3 regions of the Pseudoalteromonas sp. NFXS53 genome follow, and region 1 is predicted to be linked to each of the others. Evidence: predicted binding sites of a transcription regulator. Region 1 holds the regulator's gene; each other region holds the start of a gene.
What was found. Region 1 encodes sigma-54, which starts transcription at its own class of promoters, with help from an activator protein. Its sites were predicted from a motif close to GTTGGCACGNNNNTNGNNT; they were not measured.
Positions count from the first base shown of each region.

Region 1 (3,861 bases):
ACGCCAAGTCGTAAAAAATGTCAGTTTGAGTGTGGAAGCTGGGAGCATTGTTGGTCTTCTCGGCCCTAATGGCGCAGGTAAAACCACCAGTTTTTACATGATCGTTGGTCTTGTGCCTAGCGATAAAGGTAAAGTCACCATAGATGACGAAGATATCACTTTGCTACCTATGCACAGTAGAGCACGTATGGGCATAGGTTATCTGCCTCAAGAATCTTCCATCTTCAGAAAATTGACTGTGTATCAAAATTTAATGGCAATTTTAGAAACGCGTAAAGACCTCAATAAAGTACAAAGAGAACAAACCCTAGACGACCTATTAGATGAATTTAATATTCAACATATTCGGGACAGTCAGGGCATGGCTTTATCAGGTGGTGAGCGTCGCCGAGTTGAAATTGCTCGCGCTTTAGCCGCAAACCCTAAATTTATTCTTTTAGATGAGCCTTTTGCTGGCGTTGATCCGATTTCGGTGTTAGATATAAAGAAAATTGTTGAGCATTTAAAAAACCGCGGCATTGGTGTCCTCATTACAGATCACAATGTAAGAGAAACCCTTGATGTTTGTGAGAAAGCTTATATTGTTTCACATGGTGAATTAATCGCGTCAGGTACGCCTGAATCAGTTTTAGCTGATCAAACCGTAAGAGACGTCTACCTAGGTGAACAATTCCGTCTATAGTTAAAGCAAGACATAATCCAAATAACAAAAAGGATTGTTAGAAATACATGAGGCAATCGCTACAGCTGCGCATGGGGCAGCAACTAACCATGACACCACAATTGCAACAAGCAATTCGCTTACTGCAATTGAGCACACTAGATCTACAGCAAGAGATCCAAGAAGCGCTGGATAGCAACCCTTTACTCGAAGTAGATGAATCGGAATTAGAGCCAAGTGCTGATGGCAATGATTCAGACAAAGCGACCAAAGATGCTGATTCTATCGAGCAACTCTCTAATTCTGCTGATGATGGTCACGGTGATGAACCGACCAGCGATTACGAACTCGATAGCGATGCCGCACTGAGTAAAGACACTGTCAGTGACGATCTCGCTATGGATGTGACATGGGACGAGTACATGAGTGCAGCACCGAGCACCAGTAGCGGCCCAATGCCTGAAGACGAAACTGTTTATCAGGGGGAGACCACTGAAACATTACACGAATATTTAATGTGGCAATTAGAACTCACGCCATTCAGCCCAACCGATAAAGCCATTGCCGTTGCCATTGTTGAAGCCGTTGATGATGCAGGTTTGCTTACTGTTAGTACCGAAGAACTCCTAGAAAGCATTAATGAAGGTAATGACGAAGAGCTAATTGAACTTGACGAAGTTGAGGCTGTATTAAAGCGTATTCAACTCTTTGATCCTGTAGGTATTGCAGCTCGCTCATTACAAGAATGCTTATGTATTCAACTCAACCAGTTTGATGCTGATACGCCTTTCATTGCTGAAACAAAAATGGTGTTAAGCGAGCATATTGATCTACTGGCCAGCCGTGATTACCGCACTATCATGAAAAAGACCAAGCTCAAAGAGCCTGAGTTAAAAGAAGTGATGACACTAATCCACAGCCTTAATCCTAAACCTGCTGCCAGTATTATTCGTGAAGAATCTGAGTATGTTATTCCTGATGTGTCAGTGAAAAAGGTAAAAGGTCGCTGGGTTGTTGAGCTTAATCCAGAATGTATGCCTAAAATAAGGGTTAATGATCATTACGCAGCAATGTCACGCTCAGTAAAATCAAGCACTGACAGCCAATTCATTCGCTCTCACCTACAAGAAGCTAAATGGTTTATTAAGAGCTTAGAAAGCCGTAATGACACTTTAATGAAAGTTACTAATTGCATTGTGCAACAACAACAGGCATTCTTTGAACATGGACCTGAGGCAATGAAGCCTATGGTTTTGAATGATGTTGCTGAGATGGTCGAGATGCACGAGTCTACCATTTCTCGTGTCACCACTCAGAAATACATGCATACACCCCGTGGCATTTTTGAGCTGAAGTACTTCTTCTCAAGCCACGTAAGCACTGAAAACGGAGGTGAATGCTCATCGACTGCGATTAGAGCATTGATCAAAAAGCTAATTGCTGCAGAAAATACTGCTAAGCCATTGAGCGACAGCAAAATTGCAGATATATTGGCAGAACAGGGAATCAAAGTGGCACGTCGTACAATTGCAAAATACCGCGAGTCACTCTCTATTCCACCGTCAAATCAGCGTAAGAGCTTGATTTAAGACGTAAACCAAGAGAAGGAAAATGCTTATGCAACTAAATTTAACTGGTCGTCACGTAGAAATCACAGATTCATTAAGAGACTATGTAAACACGAAGTTTGCAAAGCTAGAAAGGCATTTTGATCACATAAACAACGTTCACGTGATCTTAGATGTTGAGAAGCTGGTACAAAAAGCAGAAGCTACCGTTCATTTAAATGGCGGTGAAATTTTCGCTTCAGATGAACACTCTGATATGTACGCAGCTATTGATAAACTCGTTGATAAACTCGATCGCCAAGTTATCAAACATAAAGAGAAATTAACTCGACACTAACCATGAAACTTAGCTCGATTATCAACAAGGACTGCAGTAAAGCTGCGGTCCTTTTTAATAGCAAAAAACGCGCGCTTGAGTATATCAGTGAATTAGCGAGCGAACACCTTCCTGAACATAACGCCCACGAAATATTAGATGCATTCCTAACGCGAGAAAAACTAGGCAGTACAGGCATAGGCAAAGGTATTGCTATTCCTCATGGCCGCTTAGCAGGCATTGATACTATTTTTGCTATTTTAGTGACCAATCAAAGCGGTATTGATTTTGACGCAATAGACAACCGACCTGTCGATATTCTCTTGGCAATGCTTGTACCTGAAGGTAATAATGCAGAACATCTAAAGACCTTAGCTGCAATTGCTGATAAACTAAACAACAAAGAGTTTTGTAAACAGCTTCGTCATGCAAAAGACGATGACGCACTCTATCAACTTATTGCACTTCAAGATTAATTAACAGAGAGGAATCCATGGAACTGATCATCATTAGTGGTCGCTCAGGGTCGGGCAAATCCGTTGCCTTAAGGGTATTGGAAGACCTTGGTTATTATTGTGTTGATAATATTCCAGTTAATCTCCTACCATCTTTGGTCAGAAGTGTTTCTGATAACTATGACAAGATAGCCGTCAGTATCGACGTTCGTAACCTGCCAAAAGAGCAACAAGAATTTAATGATATTCTTGAGTACTTACCCGGTTTTGCGAATCCAACGCTGTTCTATTTAGACAGTGATGACCAAGCACTGATCAAACGCTTTTCAGAAACGCGTCGATTACACCCGCTTTCTTTAAATAATCTGCCGCTTGATTTAGCAATTAAAGAAGAAAAGAAGTTACTCGATGTATTAATCACACGAGCCGATGTTTTGCTCGATACGACAGATTTAAGTGTACATCAGCTAGCAGAAACCATTAGAGAGCAGATCCTTGGCAAAAAAGATAAGCAACTTATTATTACTTTCTTATCTTTTGGTTTTAAACATGGTATCCCTAAGCAAGCCGATTATGTATTTGATGCGCGCTTTTTACCAAACCCGCATTGGGAACCAGAGCTAAAACCGCTTACTGGGTTAGATCAACCAGTTAAAGATTATTTAGCAAGCCACAGCATAGTGCAGAAGTTCACGTGGCAGATCCAAACCTTTGTACAAACTTGGTTACCTCACCTAGAGCGCAATAACCGCAGCTATTTAACCATTGCAATTGGTTGTACTGGCGGACAACACCGCTCTGTTTACCTTGCTCAAACCATTGGTGAAAGCTTTGCTAAAACTCATAACAATGTGCAAATAC
Region 1 covers NZ_JBWVBR010000015.1:17,824-21,684, reverse strand. Annotated here, with positions in the region: gene lptB (LPS export ABC transporter ATP-binding protein) at 1-682, shown strand, start outside; gene AC1HJP_RS15325 (RNA polymerase factor sigma-54) at 730-2,250, shown strand; gene hpf (ribosome hibernation promoting factor) at 2,279-2,566, shown strand; gene ptsN (PTS IIA-like nitrogen regulatory protein PtsN) at 2,569-3,021, shown strand; gene rapZ (RNase adapter RapZ) at 3,039-3,861, shown strand, end outside.

Region 2 (3,861 bases), on a different contig from region 1:
TTATCCTAGCTTAGCCAGTGCCGCATTTGACCAAGGCCGTATCGCAGCTAAAGCCATAGTTTCAAGTAGTTGTAACGAGAAACTAATCAATGACATTCCAGCAGGTATTTATACCATTCCTGAAATGAGTTCAGTGGGCAAAACAGAACAAGAGCTAACAGCTGCTAAAATTCCTTACGAGGTCGGTAGAGCACAGTTTAAACACCTTGCACGTGCGCAAATCACAGGCACACAAGTAGGTAGCTTGAAGCTGCTATTCCATTCGGAGACAAAAGAGATTTTAGGTGTTCACTGCTTCGGTGAGCGCGCCTCAGAAATCGTTCACATCGGCCAGGCAATTATGGAACAAAAAGGCCCGGGTAATAACATCGAGTACTTTGTTAATACCACCTTTAACTATCCAACCATGGCTGAAGCCTATCGCGTAGCAGCATTGAATGGTTTAAACCGATTAAGTGACTAAGTAGCTCACCACATAAAAATGCAAAAACCCGATAAGTTGAGTTTATCGGGTTTTTTATTCACTTCAGTATTCGCCTATGCCATCAATTGACTTAAAGGTTCCATGCCCCACAAGAAAATTAATACCGCCGCTAACAGAGCAAAGATGATATAAGCTATCCAACCAGCCTTCATTTTTGGCTGTTGCAAGCTTGATTCTACTGTTCCCGTTAAAAGCGTTTTGATGAGGTTTTTACCTTTAAAGCGATAGGCAATGATAGCCAAAATATGTAATGCAATTGCGGCAATTATAAAATCGATATTACTGTGGTGTATTGACCCTGCTAACTCAACAAGATCATAGCTGACATACCGAACTAGTGGGCCATCAACAAGAATATCATCTGTCGTAAATAACCCAGTGACAAGTTGCAGAAGGATCAACACAAAAAACAGCACAACCATCAGACTTCCCGCAGCATTGTGGCCTACCCTGTCTTCTTTGCCTTTTAATGCATTAACAACCTTTGTCGGGTGATTAATCAACTTGCTTAGCCTGGCTGTTTCACTACCAATTACACCCCAAATTAATCGGGCTAACATCAGTGCTAACAACACGTAACCTGTAACAAAGTGCAACTCTAACCAGCCTTCTTCACCACTGATATACAACACACCTAACGCAATAACCAACAACCAGTGAAAGCCTCGAATAAAGCCATCCCAAACCTTAACTTTGCCCATATTAATCTCAAACTATTTTATGCCGTGCGCACCATTATGACGTACTGCGGGAGCGTGTCTAGATAGTTGAGATTTAACGCAGAGTTACTTCCAGCACTGACTTTGACCTTAAGCGGAGAAAACTAGCTACAAACAGTGCGCTTTGTTTAATCAATATCTCCAAACTCATCATCACCTAAGCTTTCGCGTAAGCGCTTTTGTTCAAAATAATCTTCTAACCTTTTTCGAGCACGGCGCTTTTGAATGCTAGAAGACTCTGTATTTAAATCATCTAACTCCGCACCAAACTCATCATCAATAGGCGCATCTTCAGAAAAGGAATTACGCATGGTGACAACCTCATAACTATAAGCACAATACTGAATTAATAATTAGCTCGATTTTTTAGGTTTGCAAACTTTACGATGCGACTTAGCACGGAGAGCACAATGTTAAAAATCGTAATAATTGGTTAAATAAACCACTTTCATTTTTATTTTAGCTATAAGCACACTTACAAAAAGAAAACAAAAAACATAAGAGACTGAATTTAAATGGCTTTAATTTTTGGCATTCATCTTGATAAGTAATCATCGAGTCTATCAACAGGAATGATAATTATGAAAAAGTTTATGCTAGCAACAACGCTAATTTTAAGTACTTCAGCAATCGCTCATGAAGATCACGGTATTCAAATTAGCAGCGATCAGTGTCAAGTCGATTTCCAGAATGATGTTCGCATCACACCAAATCAATTGCAGATCACTGCAGAGAATAATAAGCAACTAACAATTGACAGCTATGGTGAGCTTTATGTTGATGGACAAGCAATCACCCTAACCTACGATCAAAAAACAGCCTTAGCGAATTATGCTGATTCACTCAGAGTACAACTACCACAAGTGGCAAACATCGCTCTTGACGGCGTAAAGCTTGCTGGTGTTGCATTGGATGAAGTAGCACAAGCGTTCAACCTACAAGGACTAGAGTCTCTTAACGGTCTGATGGATGAACTACACGTTGAGATCAGTGATACCTTCTATCAACAAGGTGCATTTGTCATGGGCGAAAAGACCTTTCATGAGTTCGGAGAAAATTTTGATAATCACTTTGAAACTCACATAGAAGAAGCAGTCGAATCAGCCATGATGGAATCAATCGGTAGTATCTTAATGATGGTCGGCTCTGAAATGGTCAGCTCAGGCGGCGACATGGAAAGCTTTGAAACGCGCATGGAAAACATGGGCAAACAAATTGAAGAAAAAGTGCAGTTACAAGCAAAGCAAATTGAAGAACAAGCAAATGGCTTATGCGATAAATTTGAAGGTATTGCACATGCAGAGACAAATTTAGTTGCGCAGATCCCAGCAATGAACGGCTATCAGCTTTTCAACTTTAAATCTAAATAAGCATTATTAGATTACAGTATTAATTATCTCCCTTTATGAGCTGGCTAATGCCAGCTCTTTTTATAACCTCACCTTAAGTGCGCCTCGACAGACTTTAACGACTGCGGGTGTCTCTCCTATTATTTCGCCATCAGCTTCAATTAACAGATCAGGATCAGAGATTTCATACTCCATCAACTCACTCACCTCAAGATGAGATGACGTTTCATGCTGATGTACTAGCATCAGTAAAAAGCTCCAAAGTCTACTCAGTAAAGACTCAGCCCTAAAATGCAGCATTAATAGTTTGCCATTATCAACCCTAGCACTCGGCGCTACTTTTAAGCCTGCAGCAAAAAACTGACCATTTGCAAATACACGCATCAGAGAGGGGTCATGAGATGAAGTATGTTTAAAGCTAAGTAAGTGCTTAATGCCCGCAAAAATATAGCTCAGCTTATGACGGGTTTGGAACGTATTCATATCTTTTACAACTGCAGCATTAAACCCTATGCCTGCAACATTAATGAAAAAGCGCTGATTGACTTTACCTAAATCTAATAACCTATAAGATTCAGAAAAAACCAAGGCTCGCCATTGCTGTTGAGAATAGGCGAACTGCCTCACAAAATCGTTACCCGTGCCAGCTGGTAGCACAGCAAGCGAAACAGGTGAATTCGCCAATGCATTCGCGACCAAATGCAATGTACCATCACCGCCAACTGCAACAACCGTTTCTACTTCTGCTAGCTTTTGCTTGATAGCGGTGAGATCTGTCTCAAAACCCCCTGATGTAAAGAACCACTGATTCTTGAGCCCTCTTTTTACACATTCTTCTTTTATCCATTGAACCTGCGCTTCGATAAAAGGCGAATCACTTGGTTTCACAACAACGAGCATAAAATTAATTAACCTAGCTTATTAAATAATTATTCACAAAGAACCGAAAAAGCCCTTAGATATTGAAAAACAGATAAGAATAACTATTCAAAAATCATAATGAAGAATAAAATACATTAGAAAAACTTATCCGAAAACAGTAATTTTTATTGTTTTTAAATTAATCAAATCGAATGCAAAATACACTCAATCAAGCACTACTCAATTACATAACTTAGGAGCTCATCATGATCCAGACAGCTGCGGCGTGCAGCAACACGCAACCTCGCTTAAAGAAATCAACTACTAAAAAGCCAAGCTTTAGCTGGCAGTCTCTTTTTGCAGTCTGCGCTCAAAAACTGTCGACGGCTCATATGGCTCAATATAAGTAACCGTTTAAAGCGCTTATCTTTATGATTTCACTATACAC
Region 2 covers NZ_JBWVBR010000021.1:1,872-5,732, reverse strand. Annotated here, with positions in the region: gene sthA (Si-specific NAD(P)(+) transhydrogenase) at 1-463, shown strand, start outside; gene AC1HJP_RS18405 (cytochrome b/b6 domain-containing protein) at 538-1,185, opposite strand; gene AC1HJP_RS18400 (PA3496 family putative envelope integrity protein) at 1,332-1,514, opposite strand; gene AC1HJP_RS18395 (YggN family protein) at 1,785-2,573, shown strand; gene AC1HJP_RS18390 (diacylglycerol/lipid kinase family protein) at 2,634-3,452, opposite strand; gene AC1HJP_RS18385 (hypothetical protein) at 3,680-3,823, shown strand.
Region 2: AC1HJP_RS18395 (YggN family protein) is a predicted target of sigma-54. The motif match lies at 1,731-1,749, and genes of this name have one in related genera.

Region 3 (3,861 bases), on a different contig from region 1:
CCAGAGCTCGTATTAACTATGATGCCGTTAGCACCGTTTACGTTAACACTGTCTATATTCTTAAATGTGGCCATGGGTAAACTGGTATATTCACCATTCAAACTACCCTCAGCCTTAATTTTGTAATTACCTGCTGGCATAGTTTCTCCGTCACCGTTTTTACCATCCCATTCAAAGCGGATTGCACCAGCTTTTTGTGCCCCCATATCCATTTGACGAACCAGTTGACCTTTATCATCAAATATACTGACCGTTAATTTCTCTACAGGATTTTGAGCTATAATAGAGCCTTTAGCTAATTGGTCATCACCAAAGTCTATTGAATCCGATTCTAATAGCGCTTTTTTGCCGACTAGCGTAGACGCCTGTAATGCCGAGTTAGAGGTCATTGAGGCTGACAACAAATCAAACTTTTCATTTAAACCGGAAATACCTTCGGCCATCGTAAAATTCGTCATCTGCGAAATCATTTGGTCATTGTCAGCAGGTTTACTCGGATCTTGATAAGACAATTGTTGAGTAAGTAACGAAAAGAAATCCTCTTGCGTCAATGCGTCGTTTTTCTTATCGCTCTGCGTTGTTTTATTTTGCTCAGACCAACGTAACGAATCCATATATGAAGATGCGGCATTAATATCGTTACTCATCGGCTATACTCCCACTAGCGCTGACCAAGTAATAAAGTTTTGCTGAGCATTTGCTTGGCTGCATCAGCGACTTGGACATTGGTTTGGTACGAACGTGAAGCAGAGATCATGTTTGCCATTTCTTCTACTACATTCACATTTGGTTTATAGATGTACCCGTCTTTATCAGCACTAGGGTGATTAGGGTTGTACTCAACCTGTAATGGCTTATCACTCTCTACGATGCCTAGCACTTTCACTCCTACCGACGCATTTAGCTGGCTTGGATCATGTGCCTCAGACGCTTTGGTCAGTTCAGCTGCAAATACAGGGTGTCGCGCTCGATAAACTTTATCTTGGCTAGAACTGATACTATTGGCATTTGAAATATTACTCGCAGTGGTATTCAATCGAATATTTTGAGCACTCATTCCTGAGCCTGCTATATCAAAAACATTATATAAGCTCATAATTATGCTCCTTGACTACCAAGGGCTTTCTTTAACCCTTTAAACTTGCCAGATAAAAATTGCAAACTTGCCTGATACTCTAATGCGTTTTGTACATACAAGTTTCGTTCCACTTGTATATCAACTGAGTTACCATCACCTGTATCTGCTTGATTTGGATTACGAAATAGCTCAACACTACTATTTAACTGACTGCCACCATGTAAATGTTTGCTGTCTGTTCTTTGCATCATGTTGCCACGTTGCTGAGACGACTTTGCCGCTTTCAATGCCTGAGCAAAGTCGATATCTTTTGCTTTGTATCCTGGTGTGTCTGCGTTCGCAATATTACTTGCTAACATCTCTGCACGTTGTGAACGTATCAACATCGTATGCTGATGAACCCCAAGTGCTTTATCAAAACTAATTGCCATGACACGACTCCAAAAAATTGACTCTACGAAGTAAAAGCAATAAATGGGCCAAAATAAAATCTTTATTTTTCAGTTGAATAAACGAAAGAAATGTAGGTGGAAAAGTTTAAGGTGACACTCTTAAGATATAAAAAAAGCGGCAAATAGGTTGCCGCTTAGTATTTATTATGTTTTTTTCCGGTAAATAATCCCCGGGTTACATCGGATCATTTCAAACTCATCACTGAGTCCCGCCATAGATTCAGATGCCCCTAAAAACAAATACCCTCTAGGATTCAAAGCTTGTGCGAACTGGGAAATAATCTTAGCTTTGACTTCTGGCGAGAAGTAAATCAGTACATTTCTGCAAAAGATAACGTCAAACTTCCCCATCAAAGAATATGAATCTAGCAAATTAAGGTGCCTAAAATTAACCATTCTCTTTATAGGGTCAACAACTCGTGCCATGCCGTTACCGCTGTCTTGAAAAAACTTCTGACGACGTTCAACTGACAACCCTCGTGCCAAAGCCAATGAGTCGTACTCTGCATTTTTACACATATCAAGCATGGTGTTTGATATGTCAGTACCAACAATCTGCACACCCATTTTCAGTGCACCTGGGTTTTGAGATTGATACTCCTGCGTCGCCATCGCAATAGAATATGGCTCCTGGCCTGAAGAGCTTGCCGCTGACCAGATTTTTAAGCCCCTGCGGGTATCTTTCAATTCTGGGTAAATTTTACTTTTTAACAACTCAAAAGGGTAAGTGTCTCTAAACCAAAGAGTTTCGTTTGTGGTCATGGCATCAACAACTGCAGCTCTTAGCTGACGTTCATGAGGACTCAGTGTTTTAGCGACAAGCGCAGAAAGAGAGTCCACACCAAAGCGAGCCATCAGCGGAGCTAAACGGCTTTTTACCAAATAAAGTTTGTTATCTCCAAGAACAATCCCGCACTGCTGCTCTAAGAAAGTTCTGAACTGGTCATATTCGCCTTGTTGAAGGTTTTTATTTTCCAAGATACTACCGCCGTTATCTAGTCACAATGAACCCATTTTTTAACCGCCGTTGCTAATTCATCAGGGTTAAACTTTGCAATAAAATCATCAGCGCCAACTTTTTCAATCATAGCCTGATTAAACACCCCACTTAATGAAGTGTGTAAAATTACATGCAAAGGGGCTAATTTAGGGTCTGCTTTTATTTCCGCTGTTAGCGTATAGCCATCCATTTCAGGCATTTCTACGTCTGAAATAAGTAAACCTACACGCTCAGTAATGTCATTTTGACAATCAACTTCAGCTATCTCTTTTAGCCTAATTAAAGCTTCTTTGCCATTTTTTGCTAACTCTGTTTGAACACCTAACGGCTCCAGCGCACGTTTCACCTGATTTCTTGCAACTGCAGAGTCATCTGCAATAAATACAATTCGCTCACCCAGGTCTTTTTGCATTTCACCATCAGACACTATTTCTTCGCTGACTTCAGTATTAACAGGGCATATTTCGTTAAGAATTTTTTCTACGTCTAGTATTTCAACTAATTCATTCTCAATTTCTGTCACAGCCGTTAAGTAAGAGTACCTGCCCGCACCATCTGGTGGCGGCATGATTTTCTCCCAGTTCATATTAACGATTCTTTCAACCGCACCAACTAAAAAGCCCTGAACAGAACGGTTATATTCAGCAATGATAATAAAGCAATCTTTAATGTTTTCGATGGGTGGACCACCCACTGCTAGAGACATGTCTATAACTGAGATAGTCTGACCACGAATATGTGCGACACCGCGAATGTAAGAATTTGACTTGGGCATACTGGTGAGAGGTGGACACTGAAGCACTTCTCTAACTTTAAATACATTGATGCCAAATCTTTGACGACCTCTCAGTCGAAAAAGTAGCAACTCTAGGCGGTTTTGCCCAACCAACTGAGTGCGCTGGTTTACAGAGTCTAAAACACCTGCCATTTCAATCTCCTACATATCGGTCATCTTGGCAATATCATACGCTTTTCAGGATACTAATCATAGAAGCACCTTGAAGGAATATGGTATTTCACGCAAAATCTTTATACCTTGTTTCTCCAGATAAGCATAGTCGAAACATCATGAGTTTGTTAAAAAAAACCAAATCATATGAGATTTTTTGTGCAATGGCTTGTTTTCTAGCCAGCTACATGTGCCAAGCAAAAATTTACTCAAATACCAACTTAGAAAAAGGAGCTGAAAGGTTCATCACTCGACAAATTGAGCTAAACCCTGATATCAAAACAACAATTAAAGCATTACCGCTAGATGCTCGATTATCAGAACGCGCTTGTGAGAATCCTTTGTTATACTCAACAAATGCTATCCCGCCTTTTAACAGACA
Region 3 covers NZ_JBWVBR010000006.1:207,909-211,769, forward strand. Annotated here, with positions in the region: gene AC1HJP_RS09075 (flagellar hook assembly protein FlgD) at 1-647, opposite strand, end outside; gene flgC (flagellar basal body rod protein FlgC) at 662-1,096, opposite strand; gene flgB (flagellar basal body rod protein FlgB) at 1,099-1,509, opposite strand; gene AC1HJP_RS09090 (CheR family methyltransferase) at 1,675-2,508, opposite strand; gene AC1HJP_RS09095 (chemotaxis protein CheV) at 2,526-3,458, opposite strand; gene flgA (flagellar basal body P-ring formation chaperone FlgA) at 3,599-3,861, shown strand, end outside.
Region 3: flgB (flagellar basal body rod protein FlgB) is a predicted target of sigma-54. The motif match lies at 1,544-1,562, and genes of this name have one in related genera.